DNA from 4 places in the Lysinibacillus sp. KU-BSD001 genome. Region 2 is predicted to be linked to each of the others. Evidence: riboswitches for the same ligand, from Rfam matches in the RefSeq annotation. Region 2 holds a riboswitch; each other region holds the start of a gene.

Region 1 (3,179 bases), on a different contig from region 2:
GAAAGGGGTATTGTTATGCGAATTTTTGATGCACATTTTCATATTATTGATTTTGACTTTCCGATTACCGAAAACCAAGGCTATTTGCCTCCTAGTTATGTTGTTGAAGATTATCAGGATGAAACAGCTCATTTCAATGTATTAGGTGGCGCTATTGTGTCGGGTTCATTCCAAGGATTTGACCAACAGTATTTATTAGCAGCGCTCCAAAAAATGGGGCCCACATTTTGCGGCGTCACACAATTACCTTTTTCAGTGACGGATCAAGAAATACTTCATTTACATGCAAACGGTGTAAAGGCATTACGCTTCAACATTAAAAGAGGCGGTTCAGAAGACTTATCGAAGTTGGATTACTTCGCTAGAAGGGTTTATGATTTAGTAGGGTGGCATAGTGAACTTTATATGGATGCAAAAGAGTTACCTGAAATTGCAACAACGATTGAAACATTACCGGCCATATCAATCGACCATTTAGGATTATCGGAAGAAGGACTGCCACATTTACTAAAGCTAGTGGATAAAGGGGTGTACGTCAAAGCTACTGGTTTTGGTCGCGTAGACTTAAATGTCACGAATGCCTTAAAATCGATTTATGAAGTGAATCCAGATGCGCTGATGTTCGGGACAGATTTACCCTCTACACGAGCAAAAAGACCTTTTGAGTATTCAGATATTGAACTAATCCAACAGCTATTCGATGAACAAGCTACCGATAAAATTTTATACTCCAATGCGGTTAAATGGTATTTTGATTAAAGTGCAGATTCCTTCTACTAAACGTAAAAAACCGCATGACGAGTAATTCCCAATCATGCGGTTTGTGTTAAATATGAAACTCAATATTTTCTTCAACGAAGTCCCATTTGTACGGTGTTTCTTGGTATACGTAGTAGTTAAGCCAATTGTAGAACAGTAAGTGTGAGTGTGCACGCCATGTGTTTTTAGGCTCTTTTAGTGGATCGTTCTCCGGGAAATAATTCACCGGCATCTCAACATTATCGTCCTTGGCGATGTCGCGTACATATTCATCGCGTAATGTCGTTGCATCGTACTCTAAGTGACCTGTAATCATAATGTGTTTATTATCTTTAGATTGGACAATAAATACACCCGCATCATCAGAATAGCTTAACAGTTTTAAATCACTATGATTACGCACTTCATCAATCGAAACAGATGTATGGCGGGAATGTGGTGCTACGTATTCGTCGCTAAACCCACGCACTAAGTCAACCGTTAAGTCTGTAATAACATGTGAATACACACCTGAGCATTTTTTCGGTAGCTCAAATTTCCCGATCCCAAAGTGATGATACAAGGCTGCTTGTGCTCCCCAACAAATGTACATAATCGATGTCACATTGACTTTCGCCCAGTTCATAATCGTTGCGATTTCCTGCCAATAAATAACTTCTTCAAATTCCATCCGTTCTACAGGTGCACCTGTAATGATCATGCCATCAAATCGACGATGTTTCACCTCATCAAATGTTTTATAAAAAAGCTGTAAATGCGATTTCGATACATTTTTTGATTCATATGTCGCTGTATTTAAAAATGTCACATTCACTTGAAGTGGTGTATTTCCTAGTAAACGTAGTAATTGCAATTCTGTTTTCTCTTTTTCTGGCATTAAATTGCAAACTAAAATGTTTAGTGGTCGAATTTGTTGCGTGCGGGCGCGGTCTTCCTCCATGATGAAGATTTTCTCTTCTCGTAGTAAATCTCCAGCTGGTAATTTTTTCGGTATGTTAATCGGCATACTCGTATCCCCCATTTCTATGAAATTAGAAAAAACATATCTACACTACAATAGGTATAGATGATGTCCTTTCTTAAAACTTTCCTATCGACGCAAAAAACCTCTCATTCCAGCAAATAAGAATGAGAGGGTATTAGACGCTCGCTCTTATCTTTCAAGGAAAGTCCTTGCTGGAAGTAGCACCTTTCTAGTATGACTAGAGGTTGCTGAAGCTTCATCGGGCCATGTCCCTCTGCTTCTCTTGATAAGATTATTAAATTAGATAAATTGTATCACGCGAATTAGAATATTTCAACAATTCAATCAAAAATTTCTCGTAGGCATGTAAACGAGTGTTTCCGCTCTTCATTATCAAAAATAGAGGCGCTAAACATGATTTCATCTACGCCTGTTTCTTCAATAAACAACTTTAACTGCTTGGCTACCGTTTCTTTACTACCAATATATGTGTATTGTCGTTGTTGCATCACTGCGTCACGTTCAAAAGGTGACCAAATCGCATCCATATTTTCCACTGGTGGCTTCAATAGCTGATGGTCGCGTCGAATAATAGATAAAAAGAATTGATAGAAAGTTGTCGCTAAGTAGTGTGCTTCTTCATCAGTATCCGCTACAATCGCATTGACACATGCTAGTACATACGGTTTTTCACAATATTCACTCGGTGTAAATTGCTCCCGATAAAGCTTGATGGCCCGTGTCAAGAAATCTGGTGCAAAATGAGAAGCAAATGCATATGGCAAGCCACGTCGAGCAGCGAGCTCCGCACTGAACAGACTAGACCCTAAAATCCACATCGGAATATTGTCACCAAAACCTGGGTAAGCGCAAATTGTATCTGTCTCTTTAGCGTCACTTAAATAATGCTGTAGTTCCAGTAAATTTTCTTCAAAATCCTCCCCAGCTATATTCCGACGAAGTGCTCGAGCGGTAAACGGATCCGTTCCAGGTGCGCGACCAAGACCTAAGTCGATACGTCCTGGATACATCGCATTTAATGTACCAAACTGTTCTGCTACGATAAGCGGTACATGGTTTGGTAGCATTACACCACCTGAGCCGACACGGATATGCTTTGTTGCTTCTGCAATATAGCCAATCCCTACCGCTGTAGCGGAGCTTGCGATAGCGCGGCTGTTATGATGCTCCGCTAGCCAATAACGGTTGTAACCTAACGCATCTACATGCTGTGCCAAATCACGCGCCCTTATAAAGGCTTCATGTGCCGTTTGTCCTTCTAGTACAGGTACTAAATCTAATACCGAAATAGGCAGCTTTAGTTTTTCCATGTCCTCACCCTTTTTCTCGCTCAATTTCTTTCCGTTTTTTCGTTACAAATAACATGAGCCAGCCGATGACACCCGCAAAAACAAGATAAAAAATAGATTTCGGTAAACTTTCATCCCAATAATTT
Region 2 (3,179 bases):
CGAACCGTTCGGTAGTGTAGAGTCAGTAAAAACAGTTTCTGAATTATATTCACCAGTATCTGGTACAGTAGTAGAAGCAAACGACGAATTATCAGATAACCCAGAATTCGTTAATGAATCTCCATACGAAAATGCTTGGATGATTGTGGTTGAACTTTCAAATGAAGCAGAAGTGGAAGAATTATTAACTGCAGAAGCATACGAAGAGTTTATTTCTGAATAATACAAAGAAGCGCCTGAATCTAGTATGGATTTTGGCGTTTTTTTCGACGTAGGGGGAGAATTGAATGATTGAAAAGTGTATAATCGTAGAGGGTCGCTCTGATAAATTAAAAATCACACCCCTTCTTGCTGAGCAAGTATTGATTTTGTGTACAAATGGCACAATCGACGAAGAAGCATTAATCGATTTACTTGAACCATACGAAGATATTGAGCTATTTACCTTTTTTGATCGCGATAAATCAGGGGATTATTTAAGAAAAATTATGCGCCGAACATATAGCGAGGCTGTGCAACTTGAATTACCTGTGCCATTTAATGGTGTAGCCGAGGCACCAAGTAGTGTCGTGCGTGATATTTTACAAGCGGCTAAATTCAAAGTGAAATAGGATGAGCAGATGGAAGACTGGACAAAAGAACAGTGGCAGCAAATCATAAACGAAAAAGAGATGGCCGCTTTTTATTTATATACACCGATGTGCGGTACATGTGCTGTTGCATCTAAAATGTTAAATGTGGTGGAAGAGTTACTGCCCACATTACCCCTTGGTAAAGCAAATTTAAATTATATGGAAGACCTAGCATATGACTATGAAATTGAAAGTGTGCCGTGTTTAGTAATCGTTAAAAACGGTAAAATTGTCCAAAAAGTGTACGCATTTCAATCCGTACTAAATTTGTATGAAATGTTAAAAAACAATTGACGGACAATTAATAGTCATGGTACATTTACATGCATAAAATAAATTTTATAACGTTACTCTTATAAAGAGCGGTGGAGGGAAGTGCCCTATGAAGCCCGGCAACCATCACAATTGTGAAAAGGTGCCAAGTCACTCAAAGTTTTGCTTTGAAAGATGAGAGAGCGGTTAACGTATAAATTGTGCGAAAACCTTTCTGCTTGTCTATATTAGTAGGAAGGTTTTTTCATGTAGAAGGAGTTTATTATGATTGAGTTAAGTAATATAACAAAGGTTTACAAGACCAAAAATGGTGAACTAAAAGCTGTTGACAATGTAAACTTAGCGATTGAGAAAGGCGAAATATACGGCATTATTGGCTATAGTGGTGCTGGTAAAAGTACGATGATTCGCCTGTTGAATGGTTTAGAAAAGCCAACAACAGGTTCGGTAGTGGTGAATGGTGAAGAAATTTCGGCGATTTCAGGCAATAAGCTACGTGCAGCGCGTCAAAAGATTAGCATGATTTTCCAACATTTTAATCTTCTATGGTCGCGTACAGTGGAAGAAAATATTGCGTTCCCATTAGAAATTGCAGGTGTACCAAAGGATGAGCGCGCAAAGCGTGTGGCAGAGTTAATCGATTTAGTTGGTCTTGCAGGGCGTGACAAAGCGTACCCTTCACAACTATCAGGTGGTCAAAAGCAACGTGTCGGCATTGCACGAGCGCTTGCCAACAATCCGGAAGTATTGCTTTGTGATGAGGCGACATCTGCACTTGACCCAGAAACAACGGATTCGATTTTAGAGCTGTTATTAGATATTAATAAGCGACTTGGTTTAACGATTGTATTGATTACACACGAAATGCATGTTATCCGCAAAATTTGTCATCGTGTCGCTGTCATGGAAGCTGGAAAGGTAGTAGAGGCTGGCGAAGTATTAAACGTCTTCCAAAACCCACAAGCCCCAATTACAAAAAAATTCGTTTCACAAGTGTCCGGTACAAATGAAACAAAAGAATCGATTGAGCAAATTTTAGCCAACTACCCTACAGGGAAGCTTGTGAAAGTGACATTTGTAGGACAAGCAACCGAACAGCCGGTCATTTCGCAAGTCATTAAAGAATACGGCGTCGATGTGAATATTGTACATGGTTCGATTTCACATACAACAAGTGGTCCATACGGGACATTGGTTGTGCATATTGATGGCACAGAAGAGCAAGTGCAACAAGCACTAAACATATTATCGCAGCATGAGATTCAGACGGAGGTGATTGAACATGCTTAGTCAATTATTTCCGAATGTAAAATGGGAAACGATGTATGAGGCAACATACCAAACGATTTACATGACAGCCATTTCAACAGTTATTACGCTTATTTTAGGGTTAGCCATTGGGGTTTTATTATTTTTAACGAGTCCGAATCAAATGTGGGCAAATAAAATCGTTCATTTTTTAACGGGGTCATTGGTGAATATTTTCCGTTCGATTCCGTTTATCGTCTTGATTATTTTATTAATTCCATTTACGAAGTTTTTAGTTGGCACAATTCGTGGCACGAACGCAGCGCTCCCTGCATTAATCATTGGGGCTGCACCATTTTACGCACGTATGGTATTAATTGCGTTACGTGAAATCGACAAAGGCGTTATTGAAGCAGCTCGTTCAATGGGGGCTAAAACATCCACGATTATTGTTAAAGTGCTTATTCCAGAAAGTTTACCAGCACTGATTTCAGGGATTACCGTAACAGCTGTTGCGCTTGTTGGTTACACAGCGATGGCAGGGATTATCGGAGCAGGCGGTTTAGGGAACTTGGCGTTTATCGAAGGGTTCCAGCGTAGTCGTGATGACGTAGTGTTGATGTCAACGATTATTATTTTAGTAATTGTATTTGTGATTCAATGGATTGGCGATGCGATTACAGCACGTACAGACAAGCGATAAGGTAGTATCGGCAACAGCCGTTTTTATAAAAAGACATATAAGATAAAGAAAAGGGGTTTCAACACATGAAAAAGTATTTATCATTATTAGCAGTACCATCATTAGCACTTGCATTAGGAGCTTGCGGTTCTGATGACGAAAAACCAACAAATGATACAGCAACAAATGATGCTGGGGAAACAGCAGAAGATACAAAAATTGTTGTTGGTGCTTCAAATGGTTTACATGAATTAATTTTAAAAGAAGCAGAGCCGATTTTAGAAGAAGAGGGTATCGATTTAGAGATTAAGCCATATCAAGACTATATTATGCCAAACCAAGAT
Region 3 (3,179 bases), on a different contig from region 2:
AATACACCATTGTCAGACCAACCGTGCTCATCATCACCGATTAATTTGCGGTCAGCGTCAGCTGATAAAGTTGTTTTACCAGTACCAGATAAACCAAAGAATAATGCTACGTCGCCAGCTTCACCAACGTTTGCAGAACAGTGCATTGGGAAGATACCTTGCTCCGGTAATAAGTAGTTCATAATACCGAAGATGGATTTTTTCATTTCACCAGCATACTCCGTACCACCGATTAAAATGATTTTCTTTTCCATTGACGTAATGATGAAAGTCTCAGATTGTGTACCATCAACAGCAGGATCAGCTTTGAAAGATGGAGCTGAAACGATTGTGAAATCAGCTACATGAGCAGCTAATTCTTCAGCTGTTGGACGGATGAATAATTGATGACAGAAAAGATTATGCCAAGCATACTCGTTTACAACTTGAATTGATAGCTGAGAGTCTTTGTCAGCTCCTGCAAATCCTTTGAATACGAATAACTCGTCTTTCTCTTTTAAGTAGTTAACCACTTTTACGTATAGGTTGTCGAAAATTTCAGCTGAAATCGGTTGGTTTACTTTTCCCCAATCAATTTTATCCTTTGAACCTTCTTCTTCGACCATATACTTATCTTTAGGTGAACGACCTGTATATTTACCAGTTTCAGCACGTAATGCGCCGTCAACTGTTAATGTAGCTTCACCGCGTGAAGTTGCTTTTTCAACTAATTGTGGTACAGAAAGTTGTACTTGTACATTTGTCCCGCTTAATAAATCCTTCAGTTCGTTGTTGATTTCTACTGAATTCATCGATTAAATACCATCCTTTTTTATATAGTTCCCTTAGATAAGGGCAGTTTATTCTTAATTCAAAAATAGTATAACACATTGCTTTTAATAATCTATACTAATTCTTAATTTATTTTGTGAATTTTTTATAATTCCTAAAACGATTATAAAACGTTTGACATAATAAAACAAATTTCGTAATATGGGAAATTGAACGGATACTCTTATCCCGAGTTGGTGGAGGGTCAAGGCCCGATGAAGCCCGGCAACCTGCAATACGTATAAACGTAACGTGTTGGTGCCAACCTGATGCAAGGACATATTCCTTGAACGATAAGAGTGAAAGGTAACGAAAAGTTAATTCCTTTCGCTCGCTGAATGAGTGAAAGGGTTTTTTGTTTTTATAAGAAAAAATTCAGTATATGGAATTTTTTCATTATTATAATGCTTTTCTAAATCCTCGTGTAAAAGTTAGCAACGGGCTTGAGTTTCAATCCGTACGGGTAGACTTACATGGGTAATGAGTACCGTATCAATATTGCGTCTTTGCGCAGGGCAATTATTAGGAGGAAAACAAATGACAAACCGTCGACTGTTTACATCAGAAAGTGTAACAGAAGGGCATCCAGATAAAATCTGTGACCAAATTTCAGATGCTATCTTAGATGCGATTTTAGCCGCAGATCCTAATGCACGTGTAGCGTGTGAAACGACTGTCACAACAGGACTTGTATTAGTATCTGGTGAGATTACAACTTCAACGTATGTTGATATTAAAGGCATTGTGCGTGATACAGTAGCAGAAATTGGCTACACACGTGGTAAGTACGGCTTCGACGCTGAAAATTTAGCTGTATTAGTTGCAATTGGTGAACAATCACCTGACATTGCACAAGGTGTGGACCAAGCACTTGAAGCACGTGAAGGCTCAATGTCTGACGAAGAACTTGAAGCAATTGGTGCTGGTGACCAAGGTTTAATGTTTGGTTATGCATGCAATGAAACACCAGAGCTTATGCCGCTGCCAATTAGCTTAGCGCATAAATTAGCACGTCGCTTAACAGAAGTACGTAAATCTGGAGAGCTATCATATCTTCGTCCAGATGGTAAAACACAAGTAACTATAGAATATGATGAAAACAATACGCCTGTACGTGTGGATACAATTGTATTATCTACACAACACGATGAAGATATAACATTAGAGCAAATCCAAAAAGATGTAAAAGAACTTGTGATTCATGCAGTTGTACCGGCGGAGTTAATTGATGACAATACAAAATACTTCATCAACCCAACTGGTCGTTTCGTAATTGGCGGACCAAAAGGAGATGCTGGTTTAACAGGCCGTAAAATTATCGTGGATACATACGGTGGTTATGCTCGTCATGGTGGCGGTGCATTCTCTGGTAAGGATGCAACAAAAGTTGACCGTTCAGCAGCATATGCAGCGCGTTATGTAGCGAAAAATATTGTAGCAGCTGGTTTAGCAGATCGTGCAGAAGTACAACTTGCATACGCAATTGGCGTAGCGCGTCCAGTATCAATCGCAGTTGACACATTTGGCACAGGGAAAGTAGAAGAAAGTAAAATGGTAGAATGGGTACGCGAATTATTTGATTTACGCCCAGCAGGCATTATTCAAATGCTTGATTTACGTCGTCCAATCTACAAGCAAACAGCGGCATATGGTCATTTCGGTCGTACAGATTTAGATGTACCATGGGAAAAAACAGACAAAGCCGAGCTGTTACGCGAAAAAGCAGGATTATAAACCATACCATTTCTTTGCAGGGAATAAGGTAAAAGCCGTCACAAATGTGGCGGCTTGTTTTTAATTTAAAGTGAAAAAGTTAGAGGTATTTATTATACAAATATTAAAATATGGTATAAGTTCTATTTAGTGGAGTGGTTGATAAAAGGGCCTTTCTCTATAAAGGCTCTTTCTAAGGAGTAGATGCTAAATTAGAAAATTTTCTATTTATATAAACAGATGCGGTAATTTGTCATTGCTATTATAAAATAACTAATAGTGTAAAAAATAAACAGGGTAAGGTTGGTAATGAACTAAGCTCTCCTTTATAATAGAGAGCATAGAAGGAGAGGAAATTATGAATATAAAAAAAATCGGCTTAATACTAGCGACAGCAATTGTTTTAGTAGCTGCGATCATCTATGGTGGTACATATGGAACGGTTCAGCAAATCGAAATCGATAATACAGCCATTCAATTAGAAATTGACGGTTTTAAATTAAAAGAAGTGACAGTTTCTCAGGAAGAAAAAATTCATTCATCTGATCACACTTCTATCTATAAAGTAAGACAAGGTATTTTTCTAGCAGGGACATTAAAAATTGTCGAGAAAGTCATAGATAATGGCGATAAGGTCTTGTTTTTTGAGTTTATCA
Region 4 (3,179 bases), on a different contig from region 2:
ACGAACCCAACTTGGTCTATATCTAATGTAATGGTTGTTGCTAACGCAATAAATACTGGAATGAGTGCGGATGCTAAGCTTGTGGCACTCGCAAAACCAAGATGAATGAGAATATTAAAGGCGGTTACTAGCGCAATTGTGGCTAAAATCGGCATCGAATTAAGGCCAAGTGAACCAAAGACTGCATCCGATAACCATTGAGCCCCTTGTGTAGTTAATAATACAGTACCAAGTGCAATCCCTACAGCGAATACAATAATTGTTCCCCACGGAATAAGTTTTTCAACTTGCTCCCAAGTGTATACCCCTATTTTCGGTGCTAATAATAGAGCGATGGCGACAATTGTGACAGTCGTTGTATCAAACGGATGGACGATCCCTTCCGTTGCCCATAAAAATAATAGTGCTATGGAGATCATGATTAAACGAATTTCTTCTCCTTTTAACGGTCCAAGGTCTGCTAATTGTTTTTTAATGACTTCTTTCCCGCCATCAATCTGGTCCGTTTCTGGCTTAATTAACATATTCATAATGAAAAACAGTGCAATGGACATAAGGATGGAGAAGGGGGCAGCATACAAGAACCAAGCGCCCCATGAAATATCGATGCCAAATTGTTCTTGGATAAATCCAATGGCCACCATATTTTGAGCAGCTCCGGTTTTAATCCCGATATTCCAAATCGAAACGGCTTGTACGGCCGTAATGACAAGTAATGCACCAAGGCGTGAATTTTTCTCTAGACCGAATGCTGCCACCATGCCGAGTAAAATCGGGACAACAGCCCCTGCACGAGCAGTGGCACTTGGTACGAAGAAGGCTAAAATGATGGATACTAAAATCGCCCCAAAAACAATGGCTTTTGTTTTTGTTCCAAGAAGAGATAAAACCCATAACGCCAACCGTTTATGTAAGTTTGTTGCCTGCATAGCAGCAGCTAAAAATAGGGCGGCTGCCACAAGCGCGACAGCGGAGCTACTAAAGCCACCAAGGGCAAGCTTTAAAGCATCTTTTGTGCCTAATACTACAGTTGGGTCTGCGATGGATGGCGCAAAGCCAAGTAAAAGGGCGATTAATCCAATAATCATCGCAGAGCTGACGGGATAAGAAACGGCTTCTGTTACCCATAAAATAACAGCCAATGCTAAAATGGCAAGTCCACGTTGCCCTGCTATAGGTAACTCCCCGTTGTTCGGTAACAACGTAATCATAATTAGTGCTGCAAATGCAAGTCCAATCCAGAGCGGTTTTAAATTCCGTTTGTTTGTTTCTTTCGGTTCTATGACCACGGTTTGTACAGAAGGTGTTGATTTTGAAGCTGGTAATTTTCCCATCATGCCACACTCCTTTTAATAGATGTTTATAATACTTAACAACTGACATCAGGCTGTTAAGTATTATATTAGAAATGTATTTAACTTCTTTAGGCATCATTTTAATGCTGACTTTACAATGCCTATACATTCCTAATTGTTATGTTGATTATAACGTTTCTATATGAATATACTGTTAAAAATTAGTTAATTAATAGTTTTGTAGGAGAGTATAAAACAATAATTTCAGAAAATTTTAAATTAATAGTTGACGAATCGGATTTAATTGTTTTATACTGTGAAACAACAGATGGAACATGAATCATATACTCTTATCGAGAGAGGCGGAGGGACTAGGCCCTGTGATGCCCAGCAACCAGTAACAACTTACTAAGGTGCTAATTCCTACAGATTCGAATCGGGATCTGAAAGATAAGGGGAGGAAAACTTGCTCATTCGCAGCCCTCTTCTTATTTTGAGAAGAGGGCTTTTTGTACTCATTTGTATAAAAAGCAACTTCCAAATTAAGAGGGGTTACGTTTTCGAAATCCTCCTCAACCGATTATCCATCGATTATATTTTAGGAGGAATTTACTCATGTCACAAAAACCAGAAACGTTATTATTACACGGCGGTCAAAAGCCAGACCCTGTCACAGGCGCAATCGCTGTACCTATTTACCGCACAACGGCATATGCCTTTAAAGACACTGCTCATGCGCAACGTCTTTTCGCTTTAGAAGAGGCAGGAAACATTTATTCACGTATTATGAACCCAACAGTTGGCGTATTTGAAGAACGTATTGCTTTAATTGAAAAAGGGACAGCTGCAGTAGGGCTTTCATCTGGTTCCGCTGCGATTGCATTCTCAATTTTAAATATTGCAGGTACAGGAGATAACATTGTAGCAGCAGGTTCGCTTTACGGCGGCACATACAATTTATTCGCGAACACACTGCCTCGCTACGGCATTACAACGACATTCGTAGACGAAAGTGATCCAGAAAACTTCCGTAAAGCTATTAATGAAAACACAAAAGCATTATATGCAGAAACAGTAGGGAATCCGTCTTTAAATATTTTAGATATCGAAGCAGTAGCAAATATTGCACATGAGCATGGCTTACCATTAATCATTGACAATACATTCCCATCGCCATATGGCTCAAATCCGATTGACTTTGGTGCCGATGTTGTGGTCCATTCCGCTACAAAATGGATTGGTGGTCACGGTACGACAATTGGTGGCGTAGTCGTCGATGCAGGGAAATTTGACTGGACGCAAGGTCGCTTCCCAGGATTTACAGAACCAGACACAAGCTACCACGGCTTACGCTATGGTATTGATGTACCAAATGCAGCATTCGCAACAAAATTACGTGTGCAATTATTACGTGATTTCGGGCCGACATTATCAGCAGACGCTGCCTTTAACTTCATTCAAGGGCTAGAAACGCTTCATTTGCGTGTGGCTCGTCACAATGAAAATGCAACAAAAGTAGGGGAGTACTTAAAGAACCACCCATTCGTGGAAAAAGTAAATTACCCAGGCTTTGAAGACTTCCCATCACATGATGCGGCGAAGAAATATTTAAAGCATGGTTACGGCTCGATGCTTACATTTGAATTAAAAGGCGGTCGTGATGCAGGTCGCGAATTCATCGATAGTGTAGAACTACTATCGCACGTAGCAAACGTTGGAGATGCACGTTCATTAGTGATTCACCCAGCGTCTACTACACATCAACAATTATCAGCAGAGCAATTACAAGTAGCGGGTGTATCAGAGGGACTCATTCGTCTTTCAATCGGCTTAGAAAATGTAGAAGATATCATTGCTGACTTAGACCAAGCTTTAGCCAAATCA

What was found. A riboswitch is a leader RNA that binds a small molecule or an ion and turns the genes downstream of it on or off. The one in region 2 is predicted to bind S-adenosylmethionine.
Region 1: linked by a shared signal. The riboswitch ahead of metA (homoserine O-acetyltransferase MetA) and the one ahead of AAGS61_RS14520 (methionine ABC transporter ATP-binding protein) in region 2 are both predicted to bind S-adenosylmethionine.
Region 3: linked by a shared signal. The riboswitch ahead of metK (methionine adenosyltransferase) and the one ahead of AAGS61_RS14520 (methionine ABC transporter ATP-binding protein) in region 2 are both predicted to bind S-adenosylmethionine.
Region 4: linked by a shared signal. The riboswitch ahead of AAGS61_RS20185 (O-acetylhomoserine aminocarboxypropyltransferase/cysteine synthase family protein) and the one ahead of AAGS61_RS14520 (methionine ABC transporter ATP-binding protein) in region 2 are both predicted to bind S-adenosylmethionine.

What each region holds. Positions count from the first base shown of each region.
Region 1 is NZ_JBDQZI010000005.1:148,012-151,190, reverse strand. Features, by position in the region: gene AAGS61_RS09820 (amidohydrolase family protein) at 16-759, shown strand; gene metA (homoserine O-acetyltransferase MetA) at 827-1,765, opposite strand; SAM riboswitch class I at 1,910-2,016, opposite strand; gene AAGS61_RS09810 (LLM class flavin-dependent oxidoreductase) at 2,065-3,054, opposite strand; gene AAGS61_RS09805 (hypothetical protein) at 3,059-3,179, opposite strand, start outside.
Region 2 is NZ_JBDQZI010000010.1:76,904-80,082, reverse strand. Features, by position in the region: gene gcvH (glycine cleavage system protein GcvH) at 1-223, shown strand, start outside; gene AAGS61_RS14530 (hypothetical protein) at 288-611, shown strand; gene AAGS61_RS14525 (thioredoxin family protein) at 621-926, shown strand; SAM riboswitch class I at 983-1,086, shown strand; gene AAGS61_RS14520 (methionine ABC transporter ATP-binding protein) at 1,170-2,195, shown strand; gene AAGS61_RS14515 (methionine ABC transporter permease) at 2,188-2,856, shown strand; gene AAGS61_RS14510 (MetQ/NlpA family ABC transporter substrate-binding protein) at 2,922-3,179, shown strand, end outside.
Region 3 is NZ_JBDQZI010000003.1:15,995-19,173, forward strand. Features, by position in the region: gene pckA (phosphoenolpyruvate carboxykinase (ATP)) at 1-791, opposite strand, end outside; SAM riboswitch class I at 992-1,110, shown strand; gene metK (methionine adenosyltransferase) at 1,348-2,544, shown strand; gene AAGS61_RS05395 (hypothetical protein) at 2,882-3,179, shown strand, end outside.
Region 4 is NZ_JBDQZI010000024.1:19,856-23,034, forward strand. Features, by position in the region: gene AAGS61_RS20180 (SLC13 family permease) at 1-1,334, opposite strand, end outside; SAM riboswitch class I at 1,643-1,752, shown strand; gene AAGS61_RS20185 (O-acetylhomoserine aminocarboxypropyltransferase/cysteine synthase family protein) at 1,911-3,179, shown strand, end outside.